One region of the Rhizobium sp. BK312 genome, then DNA from elsewhere that is predicted to be linked to it. Evidence: riboswitches for the same ligand, from Rfam matches in the RefSeq annotation. Region 1 holds a riboswitch; the other holds the start of a gene.
What was found. Region 1 has a riboswitch for S-adenosylmethionine ahead of metA (homoserine O-succinyltransferase). Riboswitches for the same ligand answer to the same signal wherever they lie in the genome.

Region 1 (4,681 bases):
TGTACAGCGCGGTCATCTGGTTAAGCCAGGCCTGGATGACGTTGAGGACCAGAAGCGAACCGGCGATGATGCCGAAGACGCCGAGCTGATGGAAGAAAGCGGTGATATCGCGTCTTGCCAGCGAATCGTAAAAGGGCGCGTTCCAATTGTTGAGCAGCACCTGAACATAGGCCGTGACGAGGATGATTGCGAAAAGCGCGACGACAAGAATAATGAGCTTGATGCGGACCGGCGAATTCCAGAACGCGGAAAACATCATCCTCAACCGAAAGAAGAGGCTCAAATCGTATCCGACCTGCTCGTTCCCCTGCCCATTCGGCTTGGCTTGCGTATCAACTGCCATCAGCACTTCCCTGCCACGCGTCCCGTCAGTTAATCATGAGCCGCCCTCATGTCCACCCTTGCAATAGATCGGTGGGATCACATTCCTATATACACGGTTTCGCGTCTTAAACCGAATAAGGCCAGCAATTAGCTTGCGCTTGAAAAATTGAGAAAGCCTTCCGATGCAATTTCAGGGAACTGCCGACTATATCGCCGACAAGGATCTGATGGTCGCCGTCAATGCCGCCATAAGGCTGGAGCGTCCGCTTCTCGTAAAGGGCGAACCCGGTACGGGCAAGACCGAACTCGCACGCCAGGTGGCCACCGCGCTCGGCCTTGACCTGATCGAGTGGAATGTCAAGTCGACGACGAAGGCCCAGCAGGGTCTCTACGAATATGATGCGGTTTCGCGCCTGCGCGACAGCCAGCTCGGCGACATCAGAGTTCATGATGTCGGCAACTATATCCGTCGGGGCAAGCTTTGGCAGGCCTTCACCTCGCCGCAGAAATGCGTGCTGCTGATCGACGAGATCGACAAGGCCGATATCGAATTCCCGAACGATCTCCTGCAGGAACTCGACCGCATGGAATTCCACGTCTACGAAACCGGCGAGACGATCCGGGCCGTCGTCCGGCCGATCGTCATCATCACCTCGAACAACGAAAAGGAGCTGCCGGACGCCTTCCTGCGCCGCTGTTTCTTTCATTATATCCGCTTCCCCGACATGGAGACGCTGACGCGCATCGTCGAGGTGCACTATCCCGGCATCAAGCAGACGCTCGTCCATGCGGCACTGACGCAATTCTTCGAAATCCGCGACGTGCCGGGCCTGAAGAAGAAGCCCTCGACCTCGGAAGCGCTCGACTGGATCCGCCTGCTGGTCGCAGACGATATCGATCCGGAAACGCTGCGCGCCGATGCGAAGAACGTATTGCCGAAACTCCATGGCGCGCTTCTGAAGAACGAGCAGGATGTGCACCTCTTCGAGCGGCTGGCCTTCATGGCACGTGGGCAGGGTAGATAATGCAACCCGATGCCGTAAAGGTTTTGATCTATGCTGTTCGGGATCGGCATCTGCTGGTATTCGATGAGCCAGACTTCCCCGCCGTCCAGCTCCAGGTTCCTGGTGGCACTGTCGAATCCGGTGAGGACATTGTAGCGGCCGCAGCGCGCGAATTCGAGGAGGAGACCGGTTTTGCGCCGCGCGAACTCTATTCCCTGGGCGTCCACGACTACCGTTTCGAAAAGAACGGCCGCGATTACTATCACCAACGGCACTATTTCCGCTGCGGTATCTCCGAGCGAGCGCCTGCCACTTGGTTCCACCACGAAATGACGCCTTTCGACGGTGGCGACCCGATCGGCTTCCGCTTCTTCTGGCTACCGATCGAGGCTGCCAGGCATCGCCTCGGTTATGGCATGGAAGCTCTCATTGAACATCTGTAGGCCGTATCGCGCCTCCGAGCTCAGCCCCGGACTTTCCCCGACGCTTGCCCCATTGACCCGCGGAGATGTCGGGTTTATGAAATTTCCCTTGTGGTGATTTGGCCGGCCGGCTTGCAGCCACGTTAAATAAGTCGCTAAAGGGCCGCGTGCGGACCGGTAGCGATTCATCGCGGCCGGTTTTTTTGTATTTGGCGAGTGAAAAGATGCCCATCAAGATTCCCGATACGCTCCCCGCGTTTGAAACCCTCCAGAACGAGGGTGTGCGGGTGATGACCGAAACGGTGGCGTTCCGACAGGATATCCGCCCCCTTCAGATCGGGCTTCTCAACCTCATGCCGAACAAGATCAAGACCGAGATCCAGATGGCGCGCCTGGTCGGCGCATCGCCGCTGCAGGTGGAGTTTTCCCTGGTGCGCGTTGGCGGCCACAAGGCCAAGAACACCTCGCAGGAGCATCTGCTTGCTTTCTACGAGACGTGGGAGGAAGTGAAGCACCGCAAGTTCGACGGCTTCATCATAACCGGCGCGCCGATCGAGCTGCTGGAATATGAGGACGTCACCTACTGGAACGAGATGCAGGAGATCTTGGACTGGACGACCACCAATGTCCATTCGACGATGAACGTCTGCTGGGGCGCGATGGCGGCGATCTACCATTTCCACAAGGTGCCGAAATATACGCTGACGGAGAAGGCCTTCGGCGTCTACCGCCATCAGAACCTGAAGCCCTACTCGGTCTATCTCAACGGCTTCTCCGACGATTTCGCCATTCCGGTCTCGCGCTGGACCGAAGTGCGCCGCGCCGACATCGAAAAGGTGCCCGGCTTGCAGATCCTGATGGATTCGAGCGAAATGGGCGTCTGCCTCGTGCATGAACAGGCCTGCAACCGGCTCTACATGTTCAATCACGTGGAGTATGATTCCACATCGCTGGCGGATGAGTATTTCCGGGATGTGAATGCCGGCGTGCCGATCAAGATGCCGCACAACTATTTTCCGCATAACGATCCGGAAATTCCTCCGCAGAACCGATGGCGCAGCCATGCACACCTGTTCTTCGGCAACTGGATCAACGAGATCTATCAGACCACGCCATATGATCTGGAGGAGATCGGCCAGGAAAGGATTTGAGGCTTGTTCATTCCCTTCTTCCTGAAGCTCAAGGAAGCGAAGGTTCCGGTGACGCTCCGGGAATTCCTGTCGCTGCTTGAGGGAATGGAAGAAGGGATCGCCGACTACGACGTCGAGGCTTTCTACTATCTGGCCCGCGCGACGCTGATCAAGGATGAGCGCTTCATCGACCGTTTCGACCAGGTCTTTGCCGATTACTTTCGTGGCGTCGAGGCGATCGGCGGCAATGCCGATGGAGAAGCGGCGGAGCCGACCGTCCTTCCCGAGGAATGGCTGCGCAAGCTCGCCGAGCGGCATCTGACCGAAGAGGAAAGACGGCAGATTGAGGCGCTCGATGGCTTCGACAAGCTGATGGAGACGCTGCGCGAGCGGCTGGCCGAGCAGAAGGGCCGGCATCAGGGCGGCTCGAAATGGATCGGCACGGCGGGCACCTCGCCCTTCGGCGCCTATGGCTATAACCCCGAAGGCGTGCGCATCAGCCAGGAAACCTCGCGCCACCGCCGCGCAGTAAAAGTCTGGGATCGACGCGACTTCAGGAATCTCGACGATGGCGTGGAGCTTGGCACCCGCAACATCAAGGTAGCGCTGAAACGCCTGCGACGCTGGGTACGCGAAGGCGCCGCCGAAGAACTGGATCTTTCCGGCACCATCCGCTCCACCGCCGAACATGGCTATCTCGATGTCCAGACACGGCCGGAGCGCCGCAACGCCGTCAAGCTGCTGATGTTCTTCGATGTCGGCGGCTCGATGGACGACCATATCCGCGTCGTCGAAGAACTCTTCTCCGCCGCCCGCGCGGAGTTCCGCCACATGGAGTATTTCTACTTCCACAACTGCCTCTACGAGGGCGTCTGGAAGGACAATCGCCGCCGGCGCGTCGACATTACCGCCACGACCGACCTCATCCGCACCTTCGGTCCCGACTACCGCGTCGTCTTCGTCGGCGACGCATCCATGAGCCCCTATGAGATCTCTCAGCCGGGCGGGTCGGTGGAGCATTGGAACAAGGAGGCTGGGGAGGCCTGGCTCGCCCGAATGACCGGCCATTTCCGCAAATGCATCTGGATCAATCCGGTGCCGGAAAATGACTGGGGCTACACGACCTCCATCTCCATCATCCGCCGCCTGATGAGCGACCGCATGTATCCCCTGACGCTTGGAGGGTTGGAGAGAGCGACAAGGGAGTTGTCGCGCTAAGCGTCATAAATTGGTTCAATATAACAGCGGAAAAATTGAGCTTGCATAGTATATCCAACTTGATCCGCATTTCATCAAGATGATCTTTCGATATCTGCCAGATACGAAGCTTAAAAAAGCGAGCAGGCAAATGCAAATTAATACCAATGCTTTCACAGCTATAATCATGTTGTTGGTGCTATCAACCTGGCCTGACATGACGTTTGCTTCCAGCCTCGCGCTCACTACAACCGCGACAGAAGCGACGTGTTTTTCAGCAAGGGGTGAAGAGGCGATTACCCTGTGTACTGCTGAACTCGCTAAGCAGAAATCGTCAGACGCTTTCGGCAACCGGGCGGAAGCATATGGCGTTGCGATGCAATATGACAAGGCTGTAGCCGATTACACTAGCGCTATACAGCTCGCTGAACCCGACGGTGTTATGCTCCCCACATATTACCAAAACAGAGCGGGTGTGTATTTTGCTATGAACAAATATGAGCTGGCGATAGAGGATTATACAAAGGCATTGGATTTAAACCCAAAACTCAGCACGGATTTTGTCAGTCGGGGACAGGCCTACGCCGCTTTGAACAAAGACAAA
Region 2 (4,681 bases), on a different contig from region 1:
GATCATGAACCAGAGCGGCTGCGGCTTCCGCGCCTTCATTCAGCATCGCTTCGAAGCCGAGCGCCTGCCCTTCGACGTCGGGGTGGAGGCCATGAGTGCCGATCTGCGCATGTCGCTGGTTGCGCGCGGGCTCGGCATCGGCGTCTTGACGCCGGCGGCATTGGCGCACAGCCGCTGGCGCGATTTGGTCGAAATCGTCGAAGCACCGGATTTCAGCCCGAAAGTCGTCAACTGGCTGGTGCATCGTCCGCCAGCCGGGCGGCTGGCGCGACCGATCGCAATCTTTGGAGATACGCTAAAGAAAGCGCTGAAATCGAAGAGACCGCTTCTGGCGTGAAGATTATGGAGCGGGTGAAGGGAATCGAACCCTCGTATTCAGCTTGGGAAGCTGCTGCTCTACCATTGAGCTACACCCGCCTGACACCCTGAGATGTCCAACAGTTGGCGGCCTCTGTCAAGGCCGCCAAGGTGTCGATCACAGCCGGAAATGCTTCGAAAGCTTCAGGCCCTGTGCCTGATAGTTCGAGCCGAGGCCGGAGCCGTAGAGGCTGCTTGGCTGTTCCAGCATGTGTTCGTAGATCAGGCGGCCGACAATCTGGCCGTCCTCGAGGATGAACGGCACCTCGTGGCTACGCACTTCGAGCACGGCGCGGCTGCCACGGCCCCCGGCCGGTGCATGGCCGAAGCCCGGATCGAAGAAGCCAGCATAGTGGACGCGGAATTCGCCGACCAGCGGATCGAACGGCGTCATTTCGGCGGCGAAATGCGGGGGAACATGCACCGCCTCGCGCGAGACGAGGATGTAGAATTCATCGGGATCGAGGATCAGCTCGGTGCGGCCGCGGCTGTAGAGCGGCTCCCAGAAATCGAAGATATCGTGCTGGGCCTTCTTGTCGACATCGACGACAGCCGTGTGGTGCTTGCCGCGATAGCCGATCAGCCCCTCCTTGTCGCCGGCAAGATCGATCGACAGCGCAATGCCGCCGCCGGTGATGTTCGGCTTCTTGCTGGCGACCAGCGTCTCGGTTTCGTGCAGCGCCAGCAGTTCCGGCTCGGTGAGCAGGGCCTGGCCGACGCGGAAGCGGATCTGCGACAGGCGCGAGCCGCGACGTACGACGATCGGGAAGGTGCGCGGGCTGATTTCGAGATAGAGCGGCCCGGAATAACCGGCCGGGATCTTGTCGAACTCCTGCGCACGATCGGTGATGACGCGGGTGAAGATGTCGAGACGGCCGGTCGAGCTCTTCGGATTGGCCGATGCCGACATATCTTCGGGCAGGTCCAGGCGCTCCATCAACGGCACGATATAGACGCAGCCGGTTTCCAGCACCGCGCCTTCCGAGAGATCGACGACATGCAGCTTCAGCCGGTCGAGCTTGTCGGCGACCAGATGCGACGGGCCGGGCATGAAGCTGGCGCGAACGCGGAAAGCATGCGAGCCGAGCCTGAGGTCAAGGCTTGCCGGCTGGATCTGATCGACGTCCAGTTCTCTCTCGCTCGTCAGCCGCCCTGTTTCAAACAGCGCTGCAATGGCCCGGTCGGCCAGAATTCCAGTATTGCGAGCCATCATGCTTCTCTCATAATTTGCCGCAGACAAAACCAAACTCAGGGAATTGACGCAAGCCGTCAACGGCAGTATTGCAACTTATCCCGTGGTGATTTGGCCGGTCGGCTTGCAGCCACGTTAAACAAATGGCTAAAAAGACCGGGGTTGAACCGGTCTGCTTTTGCGACCGGTTTTTTTGTTTTGAAAGTGGTGATGGCATGAGCAAGACTTGGCGCCCCGCAACCCAGCTCGTTCACGGCGGAACACTCCGTTCGCAATTCGGCGAGACCTCCGAAGCAATCTATCTGACCCAGGGCTTCGTCTATGACACCTCGGAAGCGGCGGAAGCCCGCTTCAAGGGCGAAACGGATGGGTTCATCTACGCCCGCTACGGCAGCCCGACCAACGACATGTTCGAGAAGCGCATGTGCGCTCTGGAAGGCGCTGAAGACGCCCGCGCCACCGCTTCAGGCATGGCTGCTGTCTCGGCCGCCATCCTCTGCCAGCTGAAGGCCGGCGATCATATCGTTGCCGCCCGCGCGCTCTTCGGCTCCTGCCGCTGGGTGGTCGAGACGCTCGCGCCGAAATACGGCATCGAATGCACGCTGGTCGATGGCCGTTTCACCGAGAACTGGGAAAAGGCCATCCGCCCGAACACCAAGGTCTTCTTCCTGGAAAGCCCGACCAATCCGACGCTGGAAGTGGTCGATATCGCCGCTGTCGCCAACCTCGCCAACCAGATCGGCGCCAAGGTCGTGGTCGACAACGTCTTTGCAACGCCGCTCTTCCAGAAGCCGCTGGAACTCGGCGCTCATATCGTCGTCTATTCCGCCACCAAGCATATCGACGGCCAGGGCCGTTCGCTCGGCGGCGTCATCCTCTCCGACAAGCAGTGGATCGACGAGAACCTGCAGGACTATTTCCGCCATACCGGCCCGGCCATGTCGCCCTTTACCGCCTGGACGCTGCTGAAGGGCATCGAGACGCTGCCGCTGCGCGTTGCGCAGCAGACGGCAAATGCCTCCAAGGTTGCCGATTTCCTCGCCGAGCAGACGAACAAGGTCGCCCGCGTGATCTATCCCGGCCGAAAGGATCACCCGCAGGCCGATATCATCGCCAAGCAGATGAGCGGCGGCTCGACGCTGGTTGCCTTCGAGCTGAAGGGCGGCAAGGAAGCGGCCTTCAGGCTGCAGAACGCGTTGGAGATCGTGAAGATCTCCAACAATCTCGGCGACTCGAAGAGCCTGATCACGCATCCTGCCACGACAACGCACAAGAACCTCACCGACGAGGCCCGCGCCGAGCTCGGCATTTCGCCGGGCACCGTGCGCTTCTCCGCCGGCATCGAGGACAGCGCCGATCTGGTCGAGGATTTCGCTCGCGCGCTCGAGCAGGTTTCCGCCTGATATTCGTCGAGCCGCCCGGATTTTCTCCGGGCGGCTCGATTGCCTTTAGACAATTGGCAGCTCATCAGCTGGCGACCTTGAATTCGACCAGGCCGTTGTTCAGGAAGACCATCTTGTCGAACAGCTTGAGATCCAGCGGATTCGGCAGGCGAAGATCCGCAAGATCGGGCACGGGCTTCAACGCCGGATCGTAGGAGCGGTCGATCTGCGAGACAAAGACGACGATAACGCCTCTGGCGCGCGCAAACGTCTTCATTATCTGAACCTGGATCATTAATTCCGGATTCTCCCGCTTCTGATCCAGTAGTTGCAGATAATCGACCACGGCCAATGTACCGGGCGCCGCCGCAGTCAGCCTTTCGACGATATAGTCGGCGCTGATGGCATCCGAATTGTCGAATTCGAATAGATCGGCAAATTCCGCATGATCTGCACCGATCACCGGGAAACGCTCCAGAACGACCTTTTCCGTGTCCTCCAGCGTGAAGAAGACACCGCGATTGCCAGCCTTCATGGCTTCGACGGCGAGCCTCAGGCTCATCAGGGTCTTGCCGTGACCGCGCCGTGCGCCGATCAGCACCAGATCGCCCGGGCTTAAACGCGAATACAGCTCGCCGACGGGCACGGCCGAGTTCGTTTTGCTCGCAAGCAAACTCCAGCCTCCGAAACCCTCGACGGCCGCGACGCGATCCAGCGCGGCGTGCAAGGGGATGTTCTGCTGGCGGGACAGGAGCCTCGCCTTACGTTTCAAATGATAAACAGGGGCAGAAAGCCTCATATAAACCTCCTATTGCGAGCAATGACCGCAACCCCTCCTTATGCCAGGCGCTCAAACAGTCGGTTTGGATATCGACGGCCCTGCATGAAATATACTTTCCCGAATGGAGGGGGGAGGCATGGGCGATGCCAGAATCAGATGATAGCCGAAATCCTCCTGCATGGGAATCTCATGCAAGTCCTGCAAGAGGAACATATAAAAGGAATGAGGGTTATATGGCCCGGAGGTTTTGATGCCGGGCGATCAGGTTGACTACCAATCACAGAAGTCCACGGACAATCGTGGCAAGCGTTTCCTGAGTACGGAGGATACGCCTACCTCTACTCCGGCAGATAAGATCAAATCATGGCGACCTAGGATACTTGGAGACGACTTGGTTAACCTTCAACATGAACCGTAATAGCTGGAATCGAAACCGTCCCAACCGTTCACGCAAGATTTCATTACGTCGTTCCTTGACGGAAAGCATCGGTTATAGGATACCGCTAAATATCCTGCACTTTGCGGGAATGGTGGAAAGCGGATAATATGCCGCAAACTTGAAAATGCTGAAACGGCGATGCGGCTTCAACGAGCGCTCCGACGTTTCAGGGCAGTGGCAAGGTGTCAGGCATGTATCGCGCCCTAACACGCGACATCGAGGTGGTTGTAGAGCCGTTTTATCTGGAGGAGCAATCCGATCCGGATGATGACCGTTATGTCTGGGGATACCGCATCGTCATTTCCAACCATTCGAAGGAAGCCGTGAAGCTGGTAACGCGCTATTGGCACATCACCGACATGAACGGCATTGTGGATGAAGTGACAGGCCCCGGCGTGGTCGGGGAGCAGCCGCATCTGAAGCCCGGCGATACCTATGAATATTCCTCGGGCTGTCCACTGGATACACCGTCAGGCATGATGTTCGGTCATTACCAGATGGAAACGGACGGCGGGGAGCAATTCCATGTT

Region 2: it holds a riboswitch for S-adenosylmethionine, as region 1 does, so the genes downstream of both, FHT85_RS17045 (O-succinylhomoserine sulfhydrylase) here and metA (homoserine O-succinyltransferase) in region 1, are expected to answer to the same signal.

Annotation. Positions count from the first base shown of each region.
Region 1 covers NZ_JACHZP010000006.1:123,795-128,475, reverse strand. The annotation lists gene FHT85_RS18155 (ABC transporter ATP-binding protein/permease) at 1-343, opposite strand, end outside; gene FHT85_RS18150 (AAA family ATPase) at 507-1,349, shown strand; gene FHT85_RS18145 (NUDIX domain-containing protein) at 1,349-1,771, shown strand; SAM riboswitch at 1,852-1,929, shown strand; gene metA (homoserine O-succinyltransferase) at 1,975-2,901, shown strand; gene FHT85_RS18135 (vWA domain-containing protein) at 2,905-4,098, shown strand; gene FHT85_RS18130 (tetratricopeptide repeat protein) at 4,229-4,681, shown strand, end outside.
Region 2 covers NZ_JACHZP010000005.1:437,103-441,783, reverse strand. The annotation lists gene FHT85_RS17060 (LysR family transcriptional regulator) at 1-337, shown strand, start outside; tRNA gene FHT85_RS17055 (tRNA-Gly) at 344-417, opposite strand; gene FHT85_RS17050 (2'-deoxycytidine 5'-triphosphate deaminase) at 476-1,570, opposite strand; SAM riboswitch at 1,643-1,721, shown strand; gene FHT85_RS17045 (O-succinylhomoserine sulfhydrylase) at 1,765-2,952, shown strand; gene FHT85_RS17040 (DNA helicase) at 3,017-3,730, opposite strand; gene apaG (Co2+/Mg2+ efflux protein ApaG) at 4,343-4,681, shown strand, end outside.